DNA from 4 places in the Halothiobacillus diazotrophicus genome. Region 1 is predicted to be linked to each of the others. Evidence: predicted binding sites of a transcription regulator. Region 1 holds the regulator's gene; each other region holds the start of a gene.
What was found. Region 1 encodes FliA, which starts transcription of late flagellar genes. Its sites were predicted from a motif close to GCTAAAGTTNNNNNNNNNNCNGCCGATA; they were not measured.

Region 1 (2,206 bases):
GTACGATTTGCTGCCTGCTCCGTCAGGGTGATCACGTAACGGAGCCGATCCCGCGCGTCGGGCATGTCTGCCTTGGTGAGATCGTTCAGACGCTCGTCTTCCGCAAAGGTCATGAGCGCCTCATGGACTTCGCGGGTCATTCGTCCGACTTCCTCGAACACGGTGCTTCGTTGATTCGCGGCCAACGCGGCAATGCAACGGCTGATTTCCGATTCGTCGTCAGCCTCCAGGGCAGCTACCAGCGCCTGGGCATTGGCTAGATTGGCGGCTCTTTGTGCGTTGTCCATTCAATTCGGTCCTGATTTCTTGATTGTTCTGGAGGTTACTGTGCCAATTATTTCTGGCTTTCGTTTGGCAGACGCTTTGCCCGAAATGAGGCAGACGGACAAGAGCGAGCAAATACGCCGCTAGGCGCTCGTCCGCTCGAAGATCTTGTCGATCTTTTCCTTGAGCGTCGGTCCGTTGAACGGCTTGACGACGTAGCCGTTCACGCCGGCCTGGGCCGCCATGATGATCTGCTCCCGCTTGGCTTCGGCAGTCACCATCAAAACCGGAAGGTGGGCTAACGCGGGATCGGCACGCACCGCCTTCAGCAGGTCGATACCAGTCATGCCGGGCATGTTCCAATCGGTCACGAGGAAATCGAAATTGCCCTGCTTGAGCATTGGCAATGCCGTTGCGCCATCATCGGCTTCCTCAATGTTTGTGAAGCCCAACTCCTTGAGGAGATTTTTGACGATCCGCCGCATGGTGGAGAAGTCGTCGACCACAAGGATTTTCATGTTCCGATCCATCTTTTTGCCTCTAATAATCGGTAATTAGCATGCTGCCCCGCAGCGGTTTAAAGTTGATTATCGGCCATCTGGGCCAATTGTTTAATTATATTGGTTAAGCCGTCGATCAACGCCAATCCTTCAATGAGGCTTTCAGACGAAGAATTGCCTTGTTCTGGATTTGGCAAACCCGTGATTCGGACACACCAATCACCGCACCGATCTCCTTCTGATTCATTTCTTCAACGTAATACAGCGACATGACGAGTCGCTCCCGTTCCGGCAAGGCCGCAATGTGCTCGGCCAGCGCCTCGTGAAAACGCTCATTGGTCAAATGGGTGTCGGGTTGATCCGAATGGTCCGGTACATCCAGCGTTTCATCCTGCTCGTCGCCCATGTGATCGAGGGGGGTCAGGCGTACCTGTATCGAATCGTTCAACGCGGAAAAATACTCGTCGAGGGTAATACCCAGAAGATCGCAGACCTCCTGGTCCTTGGCCTCTCGCCCTGTACTGGATTCGATTTCGTGAATGGCCGAAGCGATTTCCCGGTGGCGGCGATGTACCGAACGCGGTGCCCAGTCATTGCGTCGCACCTCATCGAGCATCGCCCCCCGAATCCGGATTCCGGCATAGGTTTCGAACGAGGCGCCCTGGCTTGCGTCGTAGAGACGGGCCGCCTCCAGCAAACCGATCATGCCTGCCTGGATCAGGTCCTCTGCCTGGATATGATCCGGCAGACGATTCATGAGGTGAAATGCGATGCGTTTGACCAGTTGCGCATGTTCCGCCACTACGGACTCGGCCCCGCCGGTGCGAACGTGGGTATACATGGCGCGAACGTTCATTTACAACACTTCCATATCGGGTTCGGATTGCTGGACCAGTCGCTCGATGAAGAACTGCAGATGCCCCGCTACGCCCTTGGGAGCAGGCCAGCGGCCGATCTGGTCGGCAATCTCGAAGAAGGCGCGGGACGAACGGGAACTGCTGAAGGTCTGAACGACGGTTTTCTGGCGCTGGATCGCGCGACGCAGATAGTCGTCGAACGGCACCGAGCCCAAATGGATCAAGGTGACGTCCAGGAACCGGCCGGCAGCCATATTCAGTTTTTCGAACAATCTTCGTCCTTCGCCCGCGTCCCGGACCATATTCGCCACCACCTGAAAACGCTGAACGCCATGATCGCGCGAAAGAACCTTGATCATGGCGTAGGCATCCGTGATGGAAGCTGGCTCATCGCAGACCACGACGATCACGTCGCTGGCGGCCTGCGAGAAACGAACCACAGAATCGGCAATGCCCGCCGCCGTGTCAACCACCATCACGTCCACCGGGCGCTGGAGGGCGCCGAAGGCGTGGATCAGGCCGGTGTTTTCGGCCGCGCTCAATTCCGCCATATGCTTGATGCCGCTCGCGGCAGGCAGGACACCA
Region 2 (2,206 bases), 440 kb from region 1:
CGTTGGTGTTCTGGGCGACGGTTTTGGTCGTTGCCGTCATTTCGTCGATAGCGACGGCAACCAACTCGGTCTGTTCGGTCTGGTGTCGGGTATTCTCCCGTGACATCTGGGTGATGGTCGACATTTCCTCTGCGGAGGCAGCCAGATGTGTTGTGGAATCGGTAATTTCGCGGACCAGGTCCTGAATCTTGATCACGAACCGGTTGAAGGTTCTGGCCAAATCGGCGATTTCGTCGCGCCCGGTATCCGGCAGTCGTTTGCGCAAGTCGCCATCCCCGGAGGCGATTTCATGCATGGCGCGTGTGACCGAAGACAGTCGGCTCGATACCGAACGCATGACCAGCACGATCAGGGTCAATCCGATCGCCAAGGCGATCACGCCCACCCAGATACTCAACTGGCGCGCCTTCTCCGCACGTTTTTTGATGTCGCCTTGCATCTGTAACGCCTGAGCTTTCCAAGCTTCGGTCAACGCCTGGAGATCCTTTCGAATCTGCTGCCAGTTGGGAAACTCCGATTCCAGTAGCGTCTGCGTGGCGACATCCAGATTGCCGGCTTCGACGTCCTTGAACACGCCGATACGCGCCGCTTCCACAAGCGCCCAACGCTTCGCGACATCTTCCAGCAATTCGTTGCTTGCCTTGTCATCAGCCGGTGTCAGAGAACGCACCATTTCCAGATCTTTTTTGAAGATCTCATTGGTTTTCATCATTACCTTGTACGGCGGCGCGTACTTGGGCTTGAACACCTTGTTACGCGTGGCCACACCGCCGAGCAAACCGTTGCTACTCATCTCCTGTAGGAGATCCAATCGCGCATACTGCGTCGTGTAAAGATTCTGATAGGAGGTCGTCACCGAGCTCATATTGCTCAGGATATAGATCAGGACACCGACGAACAGAAGCGCCGATGCCATAAACGAGATCAGAATCTTCGCCGTGTTGCTGTAAATATTCATGTCTGGTGGTCCATCCTTTTAAGGATTTGTGATTGTCGTCTGAGTTCCTCGACCGGTATCGGCTGGGTATGGAATTACTTTAACCAACCAATCGGGTAAGGCATTTTTTCATGGGGACTATCCAAGATCAAAGTCTCATCCGGCTTCCGCCGCGTTGCGATCAAAGACACAGCATAATCCTCAACAAATATAGCTGTACATATATTTACCTATGCAAACTATATTGGGTCGCGGGCTTTCTCGGACACAACCCAGGACGCGGCGCCCCTCGTCCCGCTGGAGGCGGGTTTGTTATGATTTCCCATAGACCCCTATCGAAAAACGAGGATGCCCCATGCCCAGTTCCCCGCAAATGCGCGTTCTATTCGTCTGCATGGGCAATATTTGCCGTTCGCCCACAGCAGAGGCCGTGTTCCGCAAACTCGTTCAGGATGAAGGACTCGAAACACACATCGAGATCGACTCCGCGGGCACCCATGCCTACCACATCGGCAACCCACCCGACACCCGCTCGACAGCCGTCGCATTGCGACGCGGTTACGAAATGGACGTACTCCGGGCACGACAGGTGACCCGTTCCGACATCGAAACCTTCGACTATGTGCTGGCCATGGATCGCGACAATGCGGCCATCCTCCGTCAACTGGCACCCGAAGGACTCAAGGAAAAACCGCAACTCTTCATGCGTTTTGCCGCCGACTACGGCATAGCGGAGGTGCCCGATCCCTACTATGGCGGGGCCCAGGGCTTCGAGCAGGTTCTCGACATGGTGGAGCAGGCCAGTGCTGGCCTGTTGACGGAGATTCGGCGGAATCTCGTGGCGCCCCGAATCCGTTAGATCGGGCAGGACGGTATGCGGCGGGCAGGCACCGAGGGACGAATCACTCCGGCTTAAGCGACTGTGCTTGTCCCAAATGACTATTCCGATACGAGTAGGTGAAATAGATCACGACACCGATCGCGAGCCAAGCCAGAAAACGGATCCAGGTCACCATCGGCAGGAACATCATCAATGCACCGCAGGACACCACGCCTAGCACCGGCAACAGGATACCGAACGGGTTCCTGAACGGGCGCGGCAGATCCGGCTGACGGAACCGAAGGACGATCACACCCAGGCAGACCAGCACGAAGGCCGCGAGCGTGCCGATGTTCACGAGTTCGGCCAGTTCGCCCAGCGGCACCAGCCCCGCGATCAGAGACATGGCGACCCCGCAGCCCAGAATGATCGGCACCGGGGTTTTGGTT
Region 3 (2,206 bases), 680 kb from region 1:
AAGAACCTGGACACCTTCCGGACGCGCACCAGCACGGTCTCCGATACCAGCATCCTGAATGCCACGGCCATTCCGGGCACGGCGCTGGGTACCTATCAGGTCGAGGTCGATCAATTGGCCTCCGCGCAGAAACTGACATCTGCGGGCTTTGCCTCGGCCACGAGTACCGTCGGTTCGGGAACCCTGACCTTCACGCAGGGCGGAAACAGCTTCTCGGTCAATGTGGGCGCCACGGATACCCTGACCACCATTCGGGACAACATCAATGCCGCGTCCGGCAATACGGGGGTCCAGGCCTCGATCATCAATGTCGACAACGGGAGTGGGGGCACGGTTTCCAAGCTGGTATTCACCGCGTTGAACACGGGTTCGAGCAATGCGATCACCGTGACGGCCGCGGATTCGGATGGCAACAACACCGACACCAGCGGTCTTTCCCAGTTGGCCTCGAACAATCTGACCCAGGTCAGTGCCGCTCAGGATGCCATCATTCAGATCGACGGCAATCAGGTGACCAGTGCAAGCAATAGCATCAGTTCGGCGGTCACCGGTCTGACACTGAACCTGGTAAAGGCCCAGGTGGGCACCAAGGTGGCCGTAACAGTGGGCGTCGACAACGGTCCGATCACGACCGCATTGCAGACATTGGTGACCAACTACAACCAGTATCAGTCCACCTATTCGAGTCTGACTTCCTACGATCAATCATCCAATCAGGCAGGCGCACTCCTCGGTGACGCGACGGCAAACGGCGTCAATAATGCGTTGCGCGCCTTGATGGGGCAAAACTACAACACGGGGAGTACGACGGTTCAGAACCTTGCCGATATCGGCATTCAGGTGGATAAGAACGGCGTGATGTCCCTGGATACGTCCAAGCTCAATCAGGCCCTGGCCGCCGATCCGAATGCGGTCAAGACACTGCTCACGGACGCGAACAACGGCGTGAGCGCCAAAGTCGACAACTTGCTGAATCCCTACCTTCAGTACAACGGTATTTTTGATAGCCGGACGCAGAGCATCAATAACCAGTTGCAGTCGATCACGCAACAGCAGACCGATCTGCAAGCGCGTCTTGACCAGTACCAGAAGTCGTTGATGTCCCAATTCACCGCCATGGATTCCTACGTGGCGCAAATGAACTCATCCCTGAGCTTCCTGGCGAAACTGAACTAACGACCGAATCGGTTCATCGGGCTCAAGTTTTTCCGTACCGCGTCGATAACAACACCAGGATGCGGCGCTGGTCGGATCTCCGGTTATCAGGTATCGGGTTCACAAATTCTGGAGAGTATCTCGTTATGTACGCAAACGCCTATGCGCAAAATTATCGCCAGATTGATCTGGCTGCCGAGGTGGAACAGGCTACCCCCCATCGTCTGGTTGCCATGCTGTTCGAAGGCTTTCTCGCACATGTTGCCAAGGCCAAGTATGCCACCGAGGCGGGCCAGTATGAACTCAAGGCGCGCAATGTGGATTTCGCCATGAATATCCTGGTTGGGCTGAAGGGCGGCCTGAACAAGGAGGCGAGTCCGGAATTGGGCGAGCGCCTCTACGAATTGTACGACTACTGCGAGCGACGCCTGCTCGATGCCAGCGCTCGTCGGGATCTGGCCGGGTTCGACGAGGTGGATGGCTTGATTCGCCAGATCAAGGAAGCCTGGGATGCGATCGAGCCCCAGGTCGCGGCCAAGCAGGCGACGGCACTGGCTGGCTGATTTTCGGATGGGTCGGGTTTCTGCACCGTTGCCCGAGGTTCTGGCTGATCGGCTCGACGTGCTGCGTCGTCTGGGGATCGAGGTCGACGCGCAGACCGATCGGTGGCTCGCCGATCAAACCGGGGTGCATGACGTTGCCGCCATCAATGCAATCACTGAAGCGCGCCGTATGATCGAGCTGACCGTGGATATGGCGGTGGCGCACGGTTGTGCCGAACATCCCGATCTGCTGGCCATGCGTGCGGAATGGGAGCAGCGTTTCGCGCGGACCCGCAAGGCCATGGAAAACAAGCAACGACTGCTGACAGATTCGTTGCGACACCACTTACAGCAAAACCGTGCGGCGCGGGCCTATATCGATACCGAAGGGTTGGGTCTATAGCGTTCGGTCTCGTGGATTCAACCGGGAATTGAACGAGAGAGGCACAACCGACAAAGGCGCTCAGGATCAGTCCGGAGCGCCTTTGTCATTTCTATCTGTTCCGCTC
Region 4 (2,206 bases), 300 kb from region 1:
CTACCAGCTCATCCATGGTCGCCAACTGCTGTTCCCGCAACACCCGCCCCAGGCGCGTCTCCACGAGATAGCGCTTATCCGCGCCCAGCAAAATTCCACTCTGACGTTCAAGCAGCTCACAGAACTGCTGATATTGCTCCGGCCGCATCCTTACACCGATTCAGCCAGATGCATCGGTCTGTTTTTCAGGGCTTCGGCGATGACGTGCGCTAGCTCGTCGGGGTGAAACTTCGCAATGAACTGGTCGGCCCCCACCCGTTTGATCATCGACTCATTGAACCCGCCGCTCAATGAGGAGTGAAGAATCACGTACAAACCTTTCAATCGCGTATCGCGGCGAATCTGGGTTGTCAACGCATACCCATCCATGATGGGCATTTCGATATCCGAAATGATCATGGCCAAGCGATTCAACTGTTCCGGCGAGCTATCGGCCCAGCGACGCAAAAGGCTATATGCCTCCTTACCATTCGAGGCCAGTACCGACTCGATACCCATTTGTCGCAAGGTGTTGCGTACTTGATTACGCGCGACAAGGGAATCGTCGACCACGAGCGCAATACTCCCCGGCTGGGCCATGCCCTGCACCTCATGAAGCACATCGGCGGAGATATCTTCCTTGACGCCCACCACCTTGGAGAAGATCTGCTCGACGTCGATGATTTCCACGAGAGCGCCATCAACGCGTGCCACGGCCGTCAGGAAATTCGAGGTATTGGTGCCCGTCGGCGGCGGCATGATCTCTTTCCAGGAAAGGTTCACGATCCGATCGACCGAGTTCACCAAGAACCCCTGCACGGCCCGGTTGTACTCGGTGATGATGACGAAGGCGTCGGAAATGGCCTCAAGGGACATGCGCGTCGCACCGATGGCATCGGCGAGGTCGATGATCGTAATGGTATGGCCGCGCACATCCGCGATGCCGCGAACCGCCGACGTGGCCTTGGGCACATCGGTCAGCTTCGGGCAGCGGATCACTTCTCGCACCTTGAATACGTTGATCCCGAACAGTTGGTCATCGCCCAAGCCGAACACCAACAGCTCGAGGCGATTGTGTCCGGCCAGACGCGTACGGGAATCCACCGAAGAGATGACATCTTTTTTCACGACGGTACTCAACCTTGATAGTGTGACTCTTGCGAACAGATCCGTTTATCGGCGCGATTTCGGCAATCTTTAGAACCGCCGAGTACGCATCATGTCTAAACGCCTCATCCGCACCCCAAAGGCGCATGTCGCACCCACGCTCAGCACTAGCAATAGCACTTGCATTTTTGCAAGTCAATCAGATAGATGCGCGCCTCGGCAACAAATGCATATGAAAATCATAACGGATATTGACACAAAATGCGCCCACGGGTTGTGCACTGCAGGCGTTTGTACACAAACCGCAACAAGGCAACTGTCAGAATAATGTAACAAAGGCCCCGCATCATGACCGGCATCATACGGATTGATGAGTCGCCCTTTCACCGCCAGACGAACGAGTCCTTCTGACATGCTCAAAGAAATCCGCTTTGCCGGTGATTTGTTGATCGAAGCCAGTGCCATCACACCCGACTACAAGAACGAAGAAGTTCTCGGGCTATTCGCCCAGAAATCCAGCCTGCAAAATCTCCCGGTTATCCTGGATGACGGACGGCCCATGGGGCTGATCAACCGCAACCTCTTCCACAGCAACATGACCAAACCGTTCTACCCGGAGCTGTACAGTCAGAAAAGCTGCATCGCCTTCATGGATAAGAACCCGCTGGTCGTGGAGGCCGCCGTCAGCATCGAGCAGTTGACCGCCCTGGCCGTCGAGGCCGGCAACAAGGTCTTCACCGACGGATTCATCATCGTCGATCAGGGCAAATACCTCGGTATCGGGCAGGTGCTCGACCTCATGCAGGCGATGACGGCACTTCAGGCCAGACAGCATCGTCAGCTACTGGAGAGCATCGAATACGCCAGCGTCATCCAGCAATCCCTGCTCAAACCGTCCCGACTCGCACTACAGAAACATCTTCCGGACGATCATTGGCTGATCTGGGAACCGCGCGATGTCGTGGGCGGCGACATGTTTCACTTCGTGCCGCTCGAGGACGGTTTTCTCGCGGTGCTGTTCGACTGCACGGGGCATGGCGTTCCCGGCGCCTTCATGACCCTGATCGCCGAATCGGCCCTCGAACAGGCATTGATTTCCGAAGGCGCGCGCGACCCTGCC

Region 2: the regulator FliA is predicted to act here: its motif matches at 1,015-1,042, upstream of A9404_RS05740 (methyl-accepting chemotaxis protein).
Region 3: the regulator FliA is predicted to act here: its motif matches at 1,197-1,224, upstream of fliS (flagellar export chaperone FliS).
Region 4: the regulator FliA is predicted to act here: its motif matches at 1,154-1,181, upstream of A9404_RS05105 (chemotaxis protein).

Annotation. Positions count from the first base shown of each region.
Region 1 covers NZ_CP016027.1:852,333-854,538, forward strand. Annotated here, with positions in the region: gene A9404_RS03795 (protein phosphatase CheZ) at 1-287, opposite strand, end outside; gene cheY (chemotaxis response regulator CheY) at 408-794, opposite strand; gene A9404_RS03805 (RNA polymerase sigma factor FliA) at 901-1,620, opposite strand; gene A9404_RS03810 (MinD/ParA family protein) at 1,621-2,206, opposite strand, start outside.
Region 2 covers NZ_CP016027.1:1,292,362-1,294,567, forward strand. Annotated here, with positions in the region: gene A9404_RS05740 (methyl-accepting chemotaxis protein) at 1-958, opposite strand, end outside; gene A9404_RS05745 (low molecular weight protein-tyrosine-phosphatase) at 1,293-1,796, shown strand; gene A9404_RS05750 (amino acid permease) at 1,840-2,206, opposite strand, start outside.
Region 3 covers NZ_CP016027.1:1,536,969-1,539,174, reverse strand. Annotated here, with positions in the region: gene fliD (flagellar filament capping protein FliD) at 1-1,176, shown strand, start outside; gene fliS (flagellar export chaperone FliS) at 1,302-1,718, shown strand; gene A9404_RS06845 (hypothetical protein) at 1,726-2,100, shown strand.
Region 4 covers NZ_CP016027.1:1,151,180-1,153,385, forward strand. Annotated here, with positions in the region: gene A9404_RS05100 (CheR family methyltransferase) at 1-148, opposite strand, end outside; gene A9404_RS05105 (chemotaxis protein) at 151-1,107, opposite strand; gene A9404_RS05110 (SpoIIE family protein phosphatase) at 1,499-2,206, shown strand, end outside.